Regions from separate parts of the Streptomyces kanasensis genome, predicted to be linked through region 3. Evidence: riboswitches for the same ligand, from Rfam matches in the RefSeq annotation. Region 3 holds a riboswitch; each other region holds the start of a gene.
What was found. Region 3 has a riboswitch for cobalamin ahead of ACF053_RS22270 (energy-coupling factor ABC transporter permease). Riboswitches for the same ligand answer to the same signal wherever they lie in the genome.

Region 1 (3,262 bases), on a different contig from region 3:
GGGCGGAGTTGGAGGCCCGCGCCGCCGCCCTGCAGACCAGGGCGGAGCACGTGTACGTGACCGAGGCCGCCGGCTTCGCCCTCGCCGAGCAGTCGGTGGGCGTCCTCGGCGACGACGGCTTCTCCGCGTCGTACGTCTCGAAGGGCGGCGGCACCCTCACCCTCGGCGTCGAGCGGGGCCGCCTGGAGGACGTGGGCTGCGCCGCCACCCCGTCGGCCGCGCCCGCCCCGTCGACCGGCGCGGGCGCGGCCGGTGGTGCGCCGTGCGCAGCGGACGGGGCGCTGTGGTACCGCTCCGGGGACACCGCACACGAGTACCTGCGCGTCGAGGGCGGGCTGCGCATCCGCGTGAGCGCCGACCGCGCCGCCGTCGACCGCGCCACCCTGCGCGCCGCCGCCGAGCGGGCGCACCGCGCCTCCGACGAGGAGTTGGCCGAGGTACTGCCCGAACGCGCGCCCGGGACGGGCGACTCGGGAGCCACGACCGGCAGCGGCGGGACCGGCCGCACCGGCGGCACGGCCGGCAACGGCGGTCCCGGCGGCGCGCCCGTGGAGCGCGGGGACCTGCCGCCCGTGGGTGACGGGGCGCCCGACAACGGCGTGGGCGTCAGCGGCTGACCCCGCCCCACCACCCCGGCCACACGCGTCCCCGCGGGCTCGCGGGCTCGCGGGAGCCCCGGGGCCCCGTGTCGGCCCCCGTGTCCGCCCGCGCCGGCCCTTCCCGAGGGTCCGCGCGCCGGTCCGGTGAGACCCCCGCGGCACCTCCGCGCGGACCCCTCCGCCGCGGCCGGAGCCCCTCCCCGGGCTGCCACTGTTCGCGTACGCGCCGACACTCTGACACAACATGTGGGGTGTGCGGTGAGGGGTGCCCCCCACATGTATGCTCGTCCTCGCTGTCGCAGCAGGGGAATCCGGTGAGAGTCCGGAACTGTCCCGCAACGGTGTACCGGTGTGCCCTTCGCGTACCCGCGAGTCCGACGACCTGCCGACAGCGCGCCCGGACCGTCCGGCCCGGGTGCCCAGACGTCCGGGCCTCGCGGAGTGGGCCGGTGGACGCGGTCTCGCACGCCCCCGTGCCCGGGGTGAGGCGCGCCCCGCTCCCCCGCCCCCGCCCGCGGGACCCCGAGCCGAGCGAGGGAGAGCCCCCACGTGACCATCGCGCCAGCGGATCCGGCTTCAGCCACCGAAGTCGACGCGCCCGGGACCGCGCTGCTGCGGACCCTGACCGACCTCACCGCGGACCTCCCCGACGCCGACCCCGGCCGGGTCGCCGCCGCCGCCCTGCGCGGCCGGCACGCCGGGTCGGACGAGGCCGAACTGCGGGAGCTCGCCACCGAGGCGGCGGCCGGACTGATCGCCGAGGACCCCGCGTACTCGAAGCTCGCCGCACGGCTCCTGACCCGGACCATCGCCGACGAGGCGGCCGGTCAGGGCGCGGTGTGCTTCTCGGCCTCCGTCGCCGTCGGCCACCGCGAGGGGCTCATCGCCGACCGCACCGCCGAGCTCGTGGCGGGCCACGCCGACCGGCTGGACGCCGTGATCGACCCCGCGGCGGACGACCGGTTCGGCTACTTCGGCCTGCGCACCCTGTACTCGCGCTACCTGCTGCGCCACCCGCTCACCCGCAAGGTGGTCGAGACGCCGCAGCACTTCCTGCTGCGGGTGGCCTGCGGCCTGGCCGCCGACCCTTCGGCGGGCGCCCTGGACGAGGTCGAGGCGCTGTACCGGCTGATGAGCCGCCTCGACTACCTGCCGTCCTCGCCGACCCTGTTCAACTCGGGCACCCGGCACCCCCAGATGTCCTCCTGCTACCTGCTGGACTCCCCGCAGGACGAGCTGGACTCCATCTACGACCGCTACCACCAGGTGGCCCGGCTCTCGAAGCACGCGGGCGGCATCGGTCTGTCGTACTCGCGGATCCGCGCCCGCGGTTCGCTGATCCGCGGCACCAACGGCCACTCCAACGGCATCGTGCCGTTCCTCAAGACGCTGGACGCGTCCGTCGCCGCCGTCAACCAGGGCGGGCGGCGCAAGGGCGCCGCCGCCGTCTACCTGGAGACCTGGCACGCGGACATCGAGGAGTTCCTGGAGCTGCGCGACAACACGGGCGAGGACGCCCGGCGCACGCACAACCTCAACCTGGCGCACTGGATCCCCGACGAGTTCATGCGCCGCGTCAACGCCGACGCCGACTGGTCGCTCTTCTCGCCGTCGGACGTCCCCGAGCTGGTCGACCTGTGGGGCGAGGAGTTCGACGCCGCCTACCGCGCCGCCGAGGCCAAGGGCCTGGCCCGCCGGACGATGCCGGCCCGCGACCTGTACGGCCGGATGATGCGGACGCTCGCACAGACCGGCAACGGCTGGATGACGTTCAAGGACGCCGCCAACCGCACCGCCAACCAGACCGCCGAGCCGGGCCACACGGTCCACTCCTCCAACCTCTGCACGGAGATCCTGGAGGTCACGGACGACGGCGAGACCGCGGTCTGCAACCTGGGCTCCGTCAACCTCGGTGCCTTCGTGACCGGTGGCTCCATCGACTGGGAGCGGCTGGACGCGACCGTCCGCACGGCCGTCACCTTCCTCGACCGGGTCGTCGACATCAATTTCTACCCGACCGAGCAGGCGGGCCGCTCCAATGCCCGCTGGCGCCCGGTGGGCCTGGGCGCGATGGGCCTCCAGGACGTCTTCTTCCAGCTGCGGCTGCCGTTCGACTCCCCCGAGGCGCGCGCCCTGTCGACGCGGATCGCCGAGCGGATCATGCTCGCCGCGTACGAGGCCTCCGCCGACCTGGCCGAGCGCCACGGCCCGCTGCCCGCGTGGGAGAAGACGCGGACCGCGCGCGGCGTGCTCCACCCCGACCACTACGACGTCGAACTGGCCTGGCCCGAGCGGTGGGAGGCGCTGCGCGCCCGCGTCGCCGAGGTCGGCATGCGCAACTCGCTGCTGCTCGCCATCGCGCCGACGGCGACGATCGCCTCCATCGCCGGGGTCTACGAGTGCATCGAGCCGCAGGTCTCCAACCTCTTCAAGCGCGAGACGCTGTCCGGCGAGTTCCTCCAGGTCAACTCCTACCTGGTGGACGAGTTGAAGAAGCTCGGCGTGTGGGACGCGCAGACCCGTGAGGCGCTGCGCGAGTCCAGCGGCTCCGTGCAGGGCTTCACCTGGGTCCCGGCCGACGTGCGGGCCCTGTACCGCACGGCGTGGGAGATCCCGCAGCGCGGCCTGATCGACATGGCCGCCGCCCGCACGCCGTTCCTGGA
Region 2 (3,262 bases), on a different contig from region 3:
GGCGGTCGAGGCGCGGCCGTCGCGGTGCACGGCGAACGCCGTCGTGGACGTCATGGATCACTCCTGGTCTGTGAGGGGTGTGAGGGGTGTGAGGGGTGGGGGAGAGGGGGCGGTGGGGGCAGGGGTGCGGGACCGGCGGTGGAATTCCCGCGGCCCGAGCCGACGTTAGGGCTTCACACTGGTGCGAAGGTCAAGGCGGGGAAGGCAGGGGCCATGCTGATCGGGGAGCTGTCCCGGCGGACCGGAGTGGGCACGCGGCTGTTGCGCTACTACGAGGCGCAGGGGCTGCTCACCTCGGTCCGGCGCGGCAACGGGTACCGCGACTACGACGAGGACGCCGTGCCCACCGTCCGGCAGGTGCGCGCGCTGCTCGCCGCCGGGCTCTCCACGGAGGTGATCCGCACGGTCCTGCCCTGCGCCCGGGGTGAGGGGCCGGGTCTGGGCTTCGACTGGTGCGCCGGGATCCGGGACGTCCTGCACGGCGAGCTGGCGGCCGCGGACGCACGCATCGACGCCCTCCGCCGCAGCCGCGGCACGCTCGCCGGCTACCTGGAGCACCCCTGACGCACCGCGCGGCGTAGCCTGGAGGAGTACTCGGGGACCGATCCTCTCCCGGGGAGGCGGACGACATGACAGCCATCGTCAGCAGGAACTTCGACGCCGCCGATGAGACCCGTCCCTTCGAGGACGGCAAGGGCAGGCTGGACCTGATCACCACCGGGCAGGGACCCGTCGGACGCGCCGTCTTCGAACCCGGCTGGCGGTGGACCGAGCACGTCAGGCCGCTCGCCGGTACCGACAGCTGCCAGGCGTCGCACACCGGCTACGTGGTCAGCGGCCGGATGCGGATCGTCATGGACGGCGGCGGTGAGAGCGCCGAGGTGGGGCCCGGCGACTTCTTCACGGTCGAGCCCGGCCACGACGCCTGGGTGCTGGGGGACGAACCCTGCGTCGCCCTGGACTGGACGGGCTTCGGCGACTACGCCCGGTCCGCCGACTGACCTCCCACCCGCCGGCGCCCACCCGCTGGCACCCACCCGTCGGTGTCCGGCCCGATGGCACCTACCCGTCGGTGTCCGGCCCGATGGCACCTGTCTGCCGCCGTCCGGCCCACTGGACCCGTCTGCCGCCGTCCGGCCCGCTGGCACCTGCCCGTCGGTGTCCGGCCCGCTGAGCGCACCCGCCCGCCGACGCCCGCCCGCCGACGCCCGCCCGCACCCGGATCCGATCCCGCCGTCGCCCGCCGTCGCCCGCCGACGCCCGCCCGCGGATCGCCCATCGTGCCCGCCCGCGCCGGCCCGCGCCCGCCCCCCGCCGGGTCGCGCCGGCGCACGTCGGCCGACGCCCGTCGGCACCCCCGGCCGCGGGCCGGCCCGGTCGGTCCCGCTCTGCGACCACCGTGTTACCTTGCCGTGGCCAGTCGAACTCAGTACCTGCGGTACCTGGGTCAGGGAATCCGGTGTGAATCCGGAACTGACGCGCAGCGGTGAGGGTGACGGGCGCGGCAGCACGAGCCACTGGGCACCGACCGGCCCGGGAAGGCGCCGCGTCCGGTCGACCCCGAGTCCGAAGACCTGCTGGCGCCCGTTACGGACGGCCCCGCGCATGGGCCACGAACCGAGGACGCCCCGTGCCCCTGCCACGCCAGCACCGCCTGCCCGCCGCCCTGCTCTGCGGCGCCCTGCTGCTCACCGGATGCGCCGGCGGCGCATCCGGCCCGTCCGCGTCCGCCTCCGGCGCGGCGGCCCGCTCCCTCGACAACTGCGGGCGTCAGGTGGAGGTCCACGGCGGCGGTCCCCGCCGGGCCGTGTCCCTGAACCAGGGCACCACCGAGACGCTGCTCTCCCTCGGCCTGGCCGACCGCATGGCCGGCACCGCCACCTGGACCGACCCGGTGATGAAGGGGCTGGAGAAGGAGAACGCCCGCGTCCGGCGGCTGGCGGAGAACAACCCCTCGTTCGAGCGGGTCCTCGACACCGAACCGGACTTCGTCGCCGCCTCCTTCGCCTCCACCCTCGGCACCGGCGGCGTCGCGACCCGCGACCAGTTCGAGAAGCTGGGCGTTCCGACGTACCTCTCCCCGGCGGACTGCGCGGGCAAGGACAACTCCGGCGGCGGTGACGGCGTGCGGACCGCGCCGCTCACCATGGAGACCATCCACCGGGAGGTGCGCGACCTCGCCCGCGTCTTCGGCGTCGAGGAACGCGGCGAGCAGCTCGTCGAGCGGCTCGACGCCCGCACCGCCGCGGCGAAGAAGGGCCTCGACGAGTCGGACGTCACCCTCATGTACTGGTTCGCCAACGCCGAGTCCCCGTACATGGCGGGCTGCTGCGGCGCGCCCGGCATCATCACCCGCACGCTCGGCGCGAAGAACGTCCTCGACGACACCACCGAGGAGTGGCCGCAGGTCAGTTGGGAGACCGTGGCCGACCGGGACCCCGACGTGCTCGTCATCGGCGACCTCACCCGCCGGTCGCAGACCGCGGAGAGCGCGAGCAAGAAGATCGCGTTCCTGGAGTCGAACCCGGTCACCAGGAACATGGAGGCCGTCAAGCACAAGCGGTACGTGCTGCTCAGCGGCCAGGCCATGAACCCGACGATCCGCACCGTGGAGGGGATCGAGCAGGTCGCCGCCGCGATCCGCCGGTTCGGGTTGTCCCGGTGACCGCCGCCCTGCTGCGCTCGGCGGCGGGGCTCGCGGTGCTCGCCGTCTCCGTCGCCCTCACCATCACCGTCGGCCCCGCCGACCTCGGCGTCGCCGACGTGTGGTCCGTCGTCGCCTCGCACCTCGGCGGCGCCCCCTCCGGGCTGTCCCCGATCCGCGACGGCATCGTGTGGAACCTGCGGCTGCCCCGCACCCTGCTGGCCGCCGTGTGCGGGGCCGGGCTCGCCGTGTGCGGCGCCGTCATGCAGTCGCTGCTGCGCAACCCGCTCGCCGACCCCTTCGTCCTCGGCGTCTCCTCCGGCGCCTCCACCGGCGCCGTGCTCGTCGTGGTCCTCGGCGCGGGTGGCGGCGCGCTGTCGCTCTCCGCGGGTGCCTTCGCCGGCGCGGTCTGCTCCTTCGCCCTGATGTTGCTGCTGAGCCACGTCCTGGGCGGCACCACCGACCGGGTCGTCCTCTCCGGTGTCGCCGCGATGCAGCTCTTCTCCGCGCTGACCTCCTTCGTCGTCGTCACCTCCGCCGACGCGGAGACCACCCGCGGCGTGCTGTTCTGGCTGCTCGGCTCGCTCGGCGGCGCCGGCTGGGACGACGTGTGGCTGT
Region 3 (3,262 bases):
ACCGCAGACCGCCGCTCAGCAGCCGCAGCAGCGTCGTCTTGCCGCCGCCGTTGCGGCCCAGGACCGCCAGGGACCGCCCCTCCGGCACGGCGAAGTCGACCCCGCTGAGCACGGCGGGCCCGCCCTCGTAGGCGAACCCCGCCCCCACCAGTTCCACCACCGGCGACCCGGTCATCACACCACCCGTTCGAGTCCGAGGGCGGCCGCGACCAGCACCGCCAGCAACACCGCCGTCGCCGCCAGGAAGCGGCGGTCCAGCCGCGCCGCGGGCACCAGCACCCGCAGCGTCCCGTCGTAGCCGCGGCCGGCGAGACCGCTCTGCAGCCGTGTCGCCCGGTCGAAGGCGCGGACGAACGCGGTGGCCCCGAGACCGGCGGCCGAGCGCCACGCCGCGGCCCGGCTCGTGGTCCCCAGTCGCGCGGCCTGCGCCTGCCGGATCCGCGCCACCGCGTCCAGCAGCAGGAAGCCGATGCGGTACATCACCAGCGCCACGTCCACCACCGGCGCGGGCACGCCCGCCCGCACCAGCCGGGGCAGCACGTCCGACACGGGCGTCGTGAAGGCGAAGAGCAGCACCCCCAGCGACGCCGCCGACGACCGCAGCAGCAACTCCACGGCCTGCGCGGCCCCGCCGGGCGCGGGCGCCACCCAACCCGCCGGGCCGCCCACCTGGAACAGCAGCGGCACCGCGCCCGTGACGCAGAAGCCGAGCGGCACCCGCCACGCCCGCCACAGCTGCCGCGGAGCCACCCCCGCCGGCCCCAGCAGCACCACGACGGCGACCACCGCCACCAGCGCCGCGCCCGGCCACGGCGGCAGGGACACGGCACAGGCCGTCAGGCCGAAGCCGAGCACGGCCTTCTCGCCCGGGTGGCGGCGGCGCCAGCGGCTGCCGTGCGCCGCCACGTCGATGGGCAGCACCCCCGCTACTCCCCGGACGCCGCGGGCGGCTCGGCCGCCCCGCCGGCCCCGGCCCGCTCCTCACCCTGCCGGCGCCCGCGGCGCAGCCCGAAGTAGTACGCCAGCACTCCGGCGCCCAGCGCGGCCTGCAGGGAGAACAGCGCCGACTCCACCTCACCCGACGGGGGCTCGTACAGCGGGCTGAACCACGGCTCGTAGTCAGGGGCGTTCTCGGTGATCGCCGCCTCCGCCTGCGCGTCCGCGCCCGTGAACGGCTCCTCCTTGTGATCACCCAGTCCGAGCGCCAGCGGCAGCACCGCCAGCGCCACCACGACGAGCAGCAGCAGGGTGTTGATCCTCGCGTTCCGGCTCATCGGACCGCCGCCTCCTTCGTCGCGCCCGCCGCCGGGAGCACGCCGAGCCGGGCCAGCTCGCCCCCGCTCGACTGCCGCAGCAACCGCATCACCAGCACCGTCAGCAGGCCCTCGCTCACCGCCAGGGGGAGCTGTGTCACCGCGAAGATCCCGCCGAACTTGGCGAGCGCGCCCGTGAAGCCGCTGCCCGGGTCGGGGAACGCGAGCGCCAGCTGCACGCTCGTCACGCAGTACGTGGACAGGTCCGCCGCGAACGCGCCGAAGAAGACGGCCACCATCAGGGGCGCTCCCGTGCGGCGCAGCAGCCGGTACAGCCCGTACCCGGCCCACGGTCCGACGACCGCCATCGAGAAGGCGTTCGCGCCGAGCGTCGTCAGACCGCCGTGCGCCAGCAGCAGCGCCTGGAACAGCAGGGTGATCGTGCCGAGCACGGCCATGATGGGCGGCCGGAACAGGATGGCGCCGAGCCCCGTACCGGTGGGGTGGCTGCAGCTGCCCGTCACCGACGGGATCTTCAACGCGGACAGGACGAACGTGAACGCCCCGGACGCGCCGAGCAGCAGCGTCGACTCGGGGTTGGCCCTGACCTCCCGGGTCAGCGCCCGGACGCCGTGGACGACGAACGGAGCGGCCGCCAGTGTCCAGGCGACCGCGTGTTCCCGGGGTAGGAACCCCTCGGCTATATGCATGTGGGGGAGACCCTCTCCAGCACCTCGTGGATGGACAACGCGCCCTGGCCGGTCTCCTGGCTGACGGGTACTACCGCCTCGACCCCGCCTTCCCGGACGCCGCGGTCTCCCGCGGCGGTCCAGTGGCTTCCCCGCTGGCGCGGGGGGTGGGGCCGGACTTCCCGATCACAGTGGCGAGGGCCGCGCCGGTTCCACACCGGCTTCCCGTACACCAAGGCCCTGCGACACTAGTGCGTTGACCAGGTACATCACAACCGCGCACACGGGGGAGTCCCGCCGCACGGGCGGGCGCTCGCGGGTGCCCGCCACGCCCTACCGCTTGCGGTAGCCGTACGCCTCCGAGGCCGCCGCCTCCACCGCGTCGAGGTCGCCGCCCGCCGCCGCCGTGACGACGGCCGCCACCGCGCCCTCCACGAACGGCGCGTCCACCAGCCGCGTCCCCGCCGGCAGTTCCCCCTCCTCCAGCAGCGCCTTCACCGTCAGGACGGCGCTGCCCAGGTCCACCAGGACCGCGACGCCGGCGCCGCCGTCGACCTCCGCGGCCGCCCGCGCGACCAGTTCGGCGCTCGTACCGAGCCCGCCGTCCGGCCCGCCGCCGGCCGCCGCCACCGGTACCCCGCCGGCGCCCCCGGCCAGTCCCCGGGCGAGCGCGGCGACGGCCTGCGCGACCGGGGCGCTGTGCGAGACGAGCACGACGCCCACGGGCGCCCCCGAGCCGCTCACGCCGCCTCCCCCGTGACGTCGGCGAGTGCCGCGAAGAGCAGCGCGGCCGACGTGGCGCCCGGGTCCCGGTGTCCCACCGACCGCTCGCCGAGGTAACTGGCCCGTCCCTTGCGGGCGCGCATCGGCCCGGTCGCCTCCGCGCCCTCCGCGGCGGCCCGCGCGGCCGCCGCGACGGCGTCCGGCCGGTCCTGCCCGAGCGCGGCCACGGCCGGCTCCAGCGCGTCCAGCATCGTCTTGTCCCCGGCCCGCGCCCCGCCGAGCCGGGCCACCGCCGCGACACCGTCGCCCAGCGCCTCCGCCAGCCGCGCGGGCGCCACCTCGGGCTCGTCGCCCAGGGCCTTGCCGGCGCTCCGCAGCAGCGTGCCGTACAGCGGCCCCGACGCCCCGCCCACCGTGGAGATCAGCCGCCGGCCGGCCAGCACCAGGACCGCGCCGGGCGTCCGCGGCGGCTCCTCCTCCAGCGCGGCCGCCACCGCCGTGAAGCCGCGCCGCAGGTTGACCCCGTGGTCGGCGTCGCCGATCGCGGAGTCCAGCTCCGTGAGGAGGTCGGCGTCGCGGTCCACGGCCACCGCCACC

Region 1: linked by a shared signal. The riboswitch ahead of ACF053_RS12770 (ribonucleoside-diphosphate reductase subunit alpha) and the one ahead of ACF053_RS22270 (energy-coupling factor ABC transporter permease) in region 3 are both predicted to bind cobalamin.
Region 2: linked by a shared signal. The riboswitch ahead of ACF053_RS02480 (ABC transporter substrate-binding protein) and the one ahead of ACF053_RS22270 (energy-coupling factor ABC transporter permease) in region 3 are both predicted to bind cobalamin.

The regions. Positions count from the first base shown of each region.
Region 1 covers NZ_JBIBSF010000004.1:244,459-247,720, reverse strand. The annotation lists gene ACF053_RS12775 (hypothetical protein) at 1-617, shown strand, start outside; cobalamin riboswitch at 839-1,002, shown strand; gene ACF053_RS12770 (ribonucleoside-diphosphate reductase subunit alpha) at 1,149-3,262, shown strand, end outside.
Region 2 covers NZ_JBIBSF010000001.1:569,827-573,088, reverse strand. The annotation lists gene ACF053_RS02495 (aminotransferase class IV family protein) at 1-54, opposite strand, end outside; gene ACF053_RS02490 (MerR family transcriptional regulator) at 214-564, shown strand; gene ACF053_RS02485 (cupin domain-containing protein) at 630-1,001, shown strand; cobalamin riboswitch at 1,401-1,596, shown strand; gene ACF053_RS02480 (ABC transporter substrate-binding protein) at 1,631-2,665, shown strand; gene ACF053_RS02475 (FecCD family ABC transporter permease) at 2,662-3,262, shown strand, end outside.
Region 3 covers NZ_JBIBSF010000009.1:117,182-120,443, reverse strand. The annotation lists gene ACF053_RS22285 (energy-coupling factor ABC transporter ATP-binding protein) at 1-175, opposite strand, end outside; gene cbiQ (cobalt ECF transporter T component CbiQ) at 175-921, opposite strand; gene ACF053_RS22275 (energy-coupling factor ABC transporter substrate-binding protein) at 927-1,274, opposite strand; gene ACF053_RS22270 (energy-coupling factor ABC transporter permease) at 1,271-1,963, opposite strand; cobalamin riboswitch at 1,993-2,194, opposite strand; gene ACF053_RS22265 (PTS-dependent dihydroxyacetone kinase phosphotransferase subunit DhaM) at 2,276-2,686, opposite strand; gene dhaL (dihydroxyacetone kinase subunit DhaL) at 2,683-3,262, opposite strand, start outside.